DNA from 3 places in the Paenibacillus sp. ov031 genome. Region 2 is predicted to be linked to each of the others. Evidence: riboswitches for the same ligand, from Rfam matches in the RefSeq annotation. Region 2 holds a riboswitch; each other region holds the start of a gene.

Region 1 (3,278 bases), on a different contig from region 2:
TCCGGTTGGTCAAGATGGAAGTTTCTCCACATGTTCGAGATTTGATGGATCATGCCAAAACCAAAAATAGCCCCTTCATAAGCAAAAGGTTTTAATTCTTTACCAAATACCTGTACCAGTCGTTCAGATAACCAATTTAACTGTATGCGAGTCAAGTTTTTCAGATCGCATTCTCCAGAGTAGAAGCCTGTCCAGAATAGCTCCACAACAAGCTTTTTTTCTGGCAAAATCATCGGCACCATAATCTGATCCACCAGTAAATCAAAATCGGAAGCATAGCTTTGGCTCTCCAAATCTTTGCGAATCATCATATCTTCCTGTACACGTTGCTCCAGAATGGCAAGAATACAATCATCCTTCGAGCCAAAGAATTTATAAAATGTTCCTTTGGACACACCTGACTCGTCTAGGATCATTTGTATGGAGGTGTTGGTCACTCCATGTTTCCCAAAGAGTACAAGCGCTGAGTCCAATAACATTTGTTTCCGCTTATTCATAAGTTCCCCCTGGATGATTTAGGTGGTTCACGTTACGATATCTAGTAACCTATTGCAAATCCACTGCAAACATCATATGTTCCTTCCAAATCCCCTTGATTTTAATATTCTGCCGGTCCGTCTCCTGAAAGCCCGCCTTGCGAAGCACTCGAATCGATCCGGCATTGTCAGGCAGCGCACCTGCCTCCACTCGTTTTATACCCGCTTCATTCATAGCAAAATCCAGTGCTAGCTGAAGGGCTTCACTCATATATCCCTTGCCATTCTGCACCTGATCGAGCACATAACCAACAATCCATTTGGTGGTGGAATCCAGTTCAAGCTCGAACAGAGAGATCTCCCCAATAAGCTCATGCGTATGGTTCAGAAAGATCCCGAAAGAGTACCGTTTCCCCTCTTCCCTCGCCTTGTTCCAACCTTCGAGAAGGGCTACTTGGCCCTCCAATGTATAGAATGTATCCGATCGTTCGCTTGCCGATATTTCTTCGAAAATAGCCCGGTTACGGAACTGCAAATCCAGTAGCCCAGCAGCGTCTTCCACGTTCAAAAATCGTAAATAGATGAGTTCTCCACGATTGTCCATCTGTATGTTCATCCTTATCTCTGGTTGTAGTAGATTGCATTCATCAGAAGTACGAGAGTTGCCGTTTATAAGCCATATCCCAGAATAGATATTCAAATTCAACACTTCTTCTGAATATGTCTTCAATGGCCTCCAGTTCCTGCTCGGTTTTATGTTCGCATAATGCATCCAGTGTATCATAGAACCATTCGAATGAGTCGCGGAATTCATCACTTGCATAATTTTCGATCCAAGTCTGATAGAAATTGCCCTCTAATGAATCTCGATATTGTTCTTTTAATCTTGTGGCATAGTCGTAATACGTCCACGCACAAGGGAAAATGACGGCGATGATTTCAGCAACCCCACCTGTTTGTGCAACACTCATCATATTCGACGTATACGCCTTGTTGTAAAGAGAGGGTTTGACAGCATGATTTTCATCCAGCGTAATCCCAAATTCCTTCATATAATTTCGATGCAAATCCATTTCTTCGTACAGAATAGCGTGTTGAATCACCGTAAAGTTCGTCATCAGTTTTTCATCTGTCGCCTTCACCGCACCCATGGCAAAAATCTTCGCATATTCAATCAGATATGTATAGTCCTGAAGAAGATAAAACTTAAACGCTTCCTGATCCAGTGTGCCTTTCCCCATTTCATGTAAAAAAGGATGGTTGTATCCATCTTCCCATACGTTTCTGGACTTATCTTTTAACGTTCTTGAAAATGACATGATCATTTCTCCTTGTATTAAAATTATAATGTCCCCGCTTCACATCCAGCTATCGCGTTCTGTCATCCAAAATGCAGACCAAAAAGCCCTTGTCCTATTTTCGGCAAGGGCAAAATAACATGAGTACATGTCATTTGCTCCCTACGTCAGTATTAACTAACAGGTTCAAAGGGTCAGGTTTTAACCTTCTCAACTGCGAACAGTCCCCCTGCAAATAGCTCAGGCTTATTACAACATGTGTTTTCCCAAATGTCAATCCATTCCTATTAATCTTCAAGTTCCCCTAAATCTTCTTGCAACTTCTTAAGTCGGGTGCGGATATCCTTAATCATACTTTGCAATTTGTTTAACTCATCTACCCATTTTTGCTCATTAGAGACGTTCGTCGCTGAAGTTGCATTATACGCCGGAGACGTCCTTAACTTGTTTAAATCCGATTCGTAACCCCTCCACTCTTCCTCGGCTTTTGCTAATTCCTCCTCGGTGATGCCAATCTGGTGCTCCAGATAAATAATGTCTGATGAGTTACCGTGAGTTAAGCGCTGTGAATACGTCATCGTTCACCTCATTTCTGATCATCCATTGCTTTTCCAAGGTCATATGGCTGAATATCGATATCCAAATCCAAACCCATAGCCAACTTGGCCAGTTGACTTCCAATAAAAGGCGCCATCGTGAGACCGGACGCTCCAAGTCCATTGGCTGTGATCAAGCCCTCCCAACCAGGAACAGCACCCATTACCGGAAGAAAACCAGGTGTAAACGGACGGAAACCTACTCTTACTTCCTGAAACGTGCTATCGGCTAAACCGGGAGCCAGTTCCAATCCTTTATTCAAAATTTCCTGCATTCCGCCTGCGGTTACTCTTATATCATAGCCTTCAATATCATTTTCGTGAGTCGCCCCGATCACAATCTTCTGTTGATCAAAGGCTAACAGATATTGATCCGAAGGAGGCATGACCACAGGCCATTTCCCAGTGTCTTCTCGATCATGAACCTGCAAATGCATAATTTGCGCCTTCTGATAACGAACCTTAAAATCAATGCCCAAGGGCTTCAACAGTTCACTAGCCCAAGCGCCGGCACACACAATAACCTCGTCAGCCGATATGACTTTACCGTCAACAACCACTCCAGTTACTCGGTCCGATTCATATTGAAGTGTCGCATCCCCATTAATCAGGACCGCTCCATTTCGCTGTGCCGATCGGATTAAGGCATCACGCAGTGCACGTCCATCGATACGCGCAGCACCACTGATGTAGACGGACTGAAAGTTCTCCTCCAGGAGTGGAAAACGCTCATGGGTTTCTTTTGCATCCAGACGGGTAATATCGGCAATCTCCGGTGCTTCTTCTTTACGAAGGTGTGCTCGCTCCTGCATCTTGTTGATTTTCTCTACTTCCGTATGAATACTAAGAGCACCCACTTGAGCGTAACCCGTTTCCGTTTCCCCTTCACTCTTGAGTTCTTCAATTAA
Region 2 (3,278 bases):
GAAGTAACCGAGACCCTTGCTTCCACCGAGCCATTCACCGATCGTTGCACCGACCACACAATACACCACAGACATTTTCAGTCCCGAAAAGAAGGAGGGAAGGGCAAGTGGAATCTGGAGTTTGCGAAAAATATCCCACTTGCTGGCCCCCATCGTCAGCAGCAGTTCACGCTGCTCCGGATCACCCTGGCGCAGGCCATCGTAGGTGCTTACTACAATCGGGAAAAATGCGATCAGGAACACCACCGCGACTTTACTCCACAAGGTGTAGCCAAACCATAGGATGAAGACGGGGGACAAGGCAATCAGCGGGATCGTCTGACTGATCACGATGAAGGGATATAACGCTTTTTCAATCGACCGATTCATATACATACCCGTTGCAAGTGCAATTCCGGCACCAATGGACAAGCCAAAACCAACGACAACTTCCATCAAGGTAGCGGGCAGATGTGTAGCCAACAAGAGGCGGCGATGTTCATACAGCGAAATGGCAATCGCCGTCGGGGCTGGAATGATGAAGGAAGGCACCCACCCCATACGCACAATCCACTCCCAGATGACAAGCAGCAAGATCATGAGCAAAAGAAACAGACCATAACGGGCAAGCCAACCTCTTACGCTATGCTTCATGCTATCTCTCAAGTTACCGTCTTGCATGCAATTGTTCCTCCAGTTGTCGCCTCATCTGAACGAGAGCCGGTTCGTAGATCATGTCCGAATGTCTTGGACGTGGCAAAGGTACCGACAGATCCTGCAGCTGTTGACCTTGGCCCACCGGAGTTAACAGGATAATCCGATCACTGAGCAGCAGGGCTTCTTCAATGTCATGTGTGATGAACAACACGGTTTTGCCCAGGCCTTCCCATAGCTCCAGCAGCCAGCGATGCATATCCCGTTTGGTCAGGGCATCGAGTGCGCCGAATGGTTCATCCAGCAGCATAAGTTGGCCACCTGTCAGCAAAGTACGAAGCAGCGCGACACGCTGGCGCATGCCACCTGAAAGCTCGTCCGGGTAAGCATGCGCGTGGCCAGATAAGCCAAATCTGTCGAGGCCAGCCAGGATATCTGCTCGAATCCTTATCTTATCCTGCCGACCTGCAGCCAGTTCAGAGGGAAGCATGCAATTCCCCATGACGGTTCTCCAGGATAATAGGAGGTCCTTTTGCGGCATGTAGGCCACCTGCCCCAGTCGCTTTCCTTCTTGAACCCAAGGAATTTCAATGGTTCCGTGTGTTGGCTCAAGCAGGCCTGCCAGCAGCTTGAAAAGGGTACTTTTACCGGAGCCGCTGGAACCGATGAGCGAGACAAATTCGCCTTTGGCTACAGTCATCGACACATTGGAGAGCACGGGGGAATCCCTTTTTCCCGGGAAAGCGTAGCTCATGTTGTGAATGGTTATATCGTTATCCATCTCGTTCCGTCCCCCCTTGTTATTCATAATTCAACTTCAAACCGCGGGATCTTTAATTACACCTTCTGATCTGCCCGCAGAACGCGAAAAAGACCCACCCATTTCCGGAGAAATGAGTGGGTCTGTAAGTTCAATTCACATTAAATTCCATCATCAACATGAAAAAATCCGCTTACTGAGAGGCCGCTCCACTTCCCTCCGCTGGTATGATCCAGATCAGGTTCAAAGGGTCCGAATCGTTCGATTCGTCTCAGCCGCAAGGCTCCCCTAGTGCAATGTTCAAGATATGCAGTTGTGTGTTCAGCATATATCACATGCAAGTGGAATGTAAAGAGGGCGGCTTAAAAGAAGTGTGCGTAATGTGAGTTAGGAAAGTAACTAGGATTCTAATCGTTTGAATGTAACAGTGAATCAAGCTCCCCGATCAGACGGGCAATCTGCTCCGGTGTACCAATCGTAATCCGAAGCCAGGTAGGCATACTGAATTCGGCACCGCCGCGGACAGAGATGCCTCTGTTCAACAATTCTTGGGTAATCGGGCCACTATCCTGCAACAGATCAACCATGATGAAATTTGTTTCGGAAGGGATGTAGGGTAAGTTCCACTGATCAAAGGACTGCATTAACGTTTCCCTTCCTTGACGATTGTAGTGCAGGCAGTGAGAAACAAATTCATGATCATCCAGGCTGGCCAAAGCAGCGGCTTGGGATGTGGCTGTCAGACTGATGGGCAGCTTGACCCGGTTAATGCCTTCAATGATGCTTTCATTCCCGATGCCATATCCAATTCGCAGGCCGGCCAGTCCATATATTTTGGAGAAGGTCCGCAAAATAATCAGATTATTATACTGCTCCAGCAGCTTAACCGTATCAGGATAATCTTCACTTTCCGCGAATTCATAATATGCTTCATCCAGGACAACCACGACATGGGAGGGAACATGTTCGAGTAAACCATGTAGGGCATCTGCCGTGAAAATGGTTCCGGTTGGATTATTCGGATTGCACAGCCAGATAATTCGGGTAGAAGCATTGATCCGTTGCCGGAATTGCTCCAGGTCCAGTGAATGGTTGACCAAAGGCACTTCATGAATGACCCCGCCTGCCAGCAGCGTAGCGCCCTTATACCAGTTAAAGGAGGGCACTGGAATGAGTGATTCCTCGCCGGGATTAAGATAGGCTTGGGCGGTAAGGGTAAGGAGCTCGAATGAACCACTGCCAAATACCAGTTGGGAGGCACGCACACCCAGACGTTCCGCAAGTTTGTCACGCAGCAGTTGGCTGGAACCGTCGGGGTATTGAGCCAAAAGATCAGAACCCAGCGATCTGACCGCTTCCGCTGCTAAGGGAGAGGAACCAAACGGATTTTCGTTCGCTGCAAGTCGATCCACACTTTCCAGTCCCAACTCCCGCCGGATCTGTTCCATGGATTTGGCAGGCGTATAAGCCGGAATTTGAGTTAACAGGTCTTTGACAGGTGGAGAGGGAACGGGTGAAAGGGATTGCATAATCATGCCTTCTTTCCAGTGGAATTAGATCGAGAATGATATCTGTTTCTGGGCAATCTGCTGTGGTGTCTCTTGTGGCGGAGTCAACAAGCGATTCAGAATAAGGTTTTCAAAATGAGCAAACCCGCTGTCCCGAACACGTGGCCGCTCCAGCGTAATTCGGGTATCCATCGTTATATGACCATCCTCGATTAACAGCACCCTGTCAGCCAGCGCAACCGCCTCACTGACATCATGAGTGACCAGAATGACAGTCAGATATTCTTCTACCCACAAGCGTTCGATTAATTGCTGCATCTCAATTCGGGTCAATGCATCCAATGCACCCAGCGGTTCATCCAGCAGCAGTAAACGCG
Region 3 (3,278 bases), on a different contig from region 2:
ACATATTGATGCTTATGAGAAACAGCAGGAGTTTATCAAGAAGCAGGAAGATTTCATTCAGCGGAACAAAGCCCGCGCTTCCACTTCCGGTCGTGCCAAGAGCCGTGAGAAGCAGCTCGGCAAGATTGAACGGATTGATCGTCCAGACGAAGCGGCCAAACCCACATTCAAATTCAAGGATGCCCGGGCGAGTAGTAAAACCGTCTTTGAGGGTATTGATTTTGAAATCGGATATTCATATGCATTATTGCCTAAAATGACGATGACGATTGAGCGTGGCGAGAAAATTGCCATTGTTGGATGTAACGGTGTAGGTAAATCCACACTGCTCAAGACGATCTTGGGGAAAATCCCACCAATTAGCGGTAAGACTTTCTTGGGGGACTATCTGGAAACAGCTTATTTCGAACAGGAAGTACGTGCAGGTAATATTACCCCGATCGAAGATGTGTGGAATGAGTTTTCTCATCTGACACAGAATGAAGTCCGGGGCCATCTCGCACGTTGTGGATTAAAAAATGAGCATATCACCCGCCCGCTTAACGCACTTAGTGGTGGTGAACAAGCCAAGGTTCGTTTATGTAAGCTTCTGATGCGTGAAAGTAACTGGATTTTGTTCGATGAGCCCACAAACCATTTGGATGTAACCGCAAAAGCAGAGCTGAAACGTGCCCTGCAGGAATTCAAGGGTACCGTGCTGCTCGTATCCCATGAACCTGAATTTTATGAAGGTTGGGTAACCAAAACGTGGGATGTTGAAGCTTGGTCCGACAAACAATAGTTTCTACGAAATTCTTCGCACCAGAAACAGCAACTTCGTTAACTACATGATTTCAGCAATGGTGAACAACGTAATTCATGGAAATGTACGGTGACAAAAAAAGGTGTCTATGGTAACATAGGCTACAGCTTCATATGAACACTAGGGGGGCCGCACGATGCGGCTGAGATGGAAGAATGCGATTCCGGACCCTTTGTACCTGATCTGGATCATACCAGCGTAGGGAAGTGGCGCGTTTCAGCTAATGACAAAGAGCTTTATCGTTGACTTTGCGATATGGCCTGCAAGATGAATCATGCAGTTCTATGTATACAGCGTTGCGACTATGGATGGTTTCTATAGTTGTTATGCGTTATGTATAGTGTAATTGCATGCGACAGTCATTCAGTTGATCCATGAATTTTAAATTCGTGGCCACTCCCCTACGGGAGTGGCTTTTTTGTTGTATATCAGCTTAAATCATGCAAGAGGAGGGCGAACAGGACGGTAATCTTCCACGAACATGTAATAACAAGATCATTCGAACTGCATGTGGTTTCACCAGGTACAGGAGACTTGGACTCTTTTCTGAATATTGCTAAGGGTATATGGCGGTGGGTCGATTATATCCACATTCGTGAAAAAAAGTTGACCCTTGAGCAACAGATGTATTGGGCGAAAAGTCTGAAAGCACAAGGTGTTCCATCTGACCGAATCATTATGAATGGCTCAGATCAGCTGGATCAATATGCTTCAATTGGTGGTGTGCATTGGGGTCAAGCAGTTACTCGCAGCTATGATAAGGATGAGTTGAGGAGAGTCGATCGGCTGCGCGTAGGCATATCGGTTCATTCTCTGGAAGAAGCAAAAGTTGCAGAAGAACAGGGAGCGGATTATCTCTTTTATGGGCATGTCTATGCTTCAAATAGTAAACCGAATTGCGAACCCAGAGGGCTAAGTGCGTTAGCTGAGGTATGCTCTAATGTTTCGATTCCCGTGATCGCGATTGGCGGGATTAGTCCTGAGAATATTGCTGCCATTCGAACTGCTGGTGCTAGAGGAGCCGCTGTAATTTCAACGATTTGGACGACCGATAAGCCGGAAGTAGCTGCCGCTTCATTGCGACAGGCGATCACGGATTCAGACAAGTACGCCGAACCAAGGAGATGAAGATCTTGAGAGAGGAAGCAAGAAGTCGAAGCAGGAATCGTTCAGGCTATCATCCAGGAATAGTTTCGGGAAGTAAAGTTGGAGCGGAAGTTGGAGGCAAGCTTCATGCAGAAACCATTATTGTAGGTGGAGGAGTTATCGGATGTGCCATCGCATATGAACTCGCTACTCGAGGCCATGACGTTCTTCTGGTTGAGCGGGCGCGGATCGCTGGGGGAACTTCCTGTGCAGCCGCAGGCATGCTTGCTGCTGATAGTGAGGAATTCACTCATGCTGTAATGGCAAAGCTTGCAAGGCAGAGCAGAGCTTTGCTTCATGAGCAGAAGGAACGGATCAGTTCGCTTAGCGGAGTGGAAATGGGGCTGCAACAGCATGGATTTATTACTCCTTTTCGTTCATACAGTGAGGTCAGCAGTTACAAGAATGATCGTAGATCGTCTACCTTATCTACAGAACATATTTGGTGGGATCGTATTGCTGTCCAACAGGAAGCTTCATGGTTAAACAGGGATACGTATGGAGCATTTTACAGACCTTCCGAGAGCGAGGTTCTTCCTGTCAACTTAACGCAGGCTTATGTCAGATCGGCTCAAGCCATGGGTGCAAGGGTGATGGAAGGGGTACAGGATGTCCGTTTGCATACGAATGTAAACGGTGTGCAAGGAATCGAGACTTCAATAGGAACGATGACATCGAGAAATGTAATTATTGCTACAGGGTTACATGGTGAAGAATTGATGAGACATGTAGGTCTGAAATCGCCTGTTTTACCAGTAAAGGGGGAGATTGCAGCCGTGCAGTTTTCTCCCCACCATGCCGGGTACAGGCCAGACAAAACGGTGTATGCAGAGGATATATATATTGTTCCCAAAGCCAATGGAGAAGTATGGATCGGTGCAACAAGCCTTCCTGGAAGAACAGACATGAAAGTTTCGGTACAAGGCATTCAGAAGCTGCTTGCAGCTGCAACAAACTGGGTACCTGGCATGAAGGAAGCACATTTTATCCGAGCGTGGGCTGGTGTCCGTCCTTCGACTCCGGATGGATTGCCCTATGTGGGGGCTTATGATAGTGTACCGGGTTTATTCGCTGCTTTTGGACATTATCGTAACGGCATATTGCTTAGTGCAATTACAGCCAGCCTTATGGCTGACTTGATTTGTGGCAAAACCTCGGAAGAACTGGGGATTCAGGACCTTTGTCCAGAACGTTTGAACATAAAGGAGATGTTGCAGTGAACATCATTGTCAACGGACAAACCATGCAAATTGAAGATAGCTTAAATCGTGTAGATAAATTGCTCAATTCATTTAATTTGCAAGTAAAAACCGTCGTGGTTGAATTGAAT

What was found. Region 2 has a riboswitch for thiamine pyrophosphate ahead of BUA17_RS22255 (ABC transporter ATP-binding protein). Riboswitches for the same ligand answer to the same signal wherever they lie in the genome.
Region 1: another riboswitch for thiamine pyrophosphate. It lies ahead of tenA (thiaminase II); the one in region 2 lies ahead of BUA17_RS22255 (ABC transporter ATP-binding protein).
Region 3: another riboswitch for thiamine pyrophosphate. It lies ahead of BUA17_RS09045 (thiamine phosphate synthase); the one in region 2 lies ahead of BUA17_RS22255 (ABC transporter ATP-binding protein).

What each region holds. Positions count from the first base shown of each region.
Region 1 is NZ_FRDO01000001.1:999,593-1,002,870, reverse strand. Features, by position in the region: gene BUA17_RS04395 (TetR/AcrR family transcriptional regulator) at 1-497, opposite strand, end outside; gene BUA17_RS04390 (GNAT family N-acetyltransferase) at 547-1,080, opposite strand; gene tenA (thiaminase II) at 1,124-1,795, opposite strand; TPP riboswitch at 1,917-2,015, opposite strand; gene BUA17_RS04380 (hypothetical protein) at 2,062-2,352, opposite strand; gene BUA17_RS04375 (NAD(P)/FAD-dependent oxidoreductase) at 2,361-3,278, opposite strand, start outside.
Region 2 is NZ_FRDO01000006.1:7,511-10,788, forward strand. Features, by position in the region: gene BUA17_RS22250 (ABC transporter permease) at 1-633, opposite strand, end outside; gene BUA17_RS22255 (ABC transporter ATP-binding protein) at 647-1,414, opposite strand; TPP riboswitch at 1,591-1,693, opposite strand; gene hisC (histidinol-phosphate transaminase) at 1,801-2,922, opposite strand; gene BUA17_RS22265 (ATP-binding cassette domain-containing protein) at 2,947-3,278, opposite strand, start outside.
Region 3 is NZ_FRDO01000001.1:2,132,316-2,135,593, reverse strand. Features, by position in the region: gene BUA17_RS09050 (ABC-F family ATP-binding cassette domain-containing protein) at 1-781, shown strand, start outside; TPP riboswitch at 915-1,024, shown strand; gene BUA17_RS09045 (thiamine phosphate synthase) at 1,337-1,930, shown strand; gene thiO (glycine oxidase ThiO) at 1,936-3,168, shown strand; gene thiS (sulfur carrier protein ThiS) at 3,165-3,278, shown strand, end outside.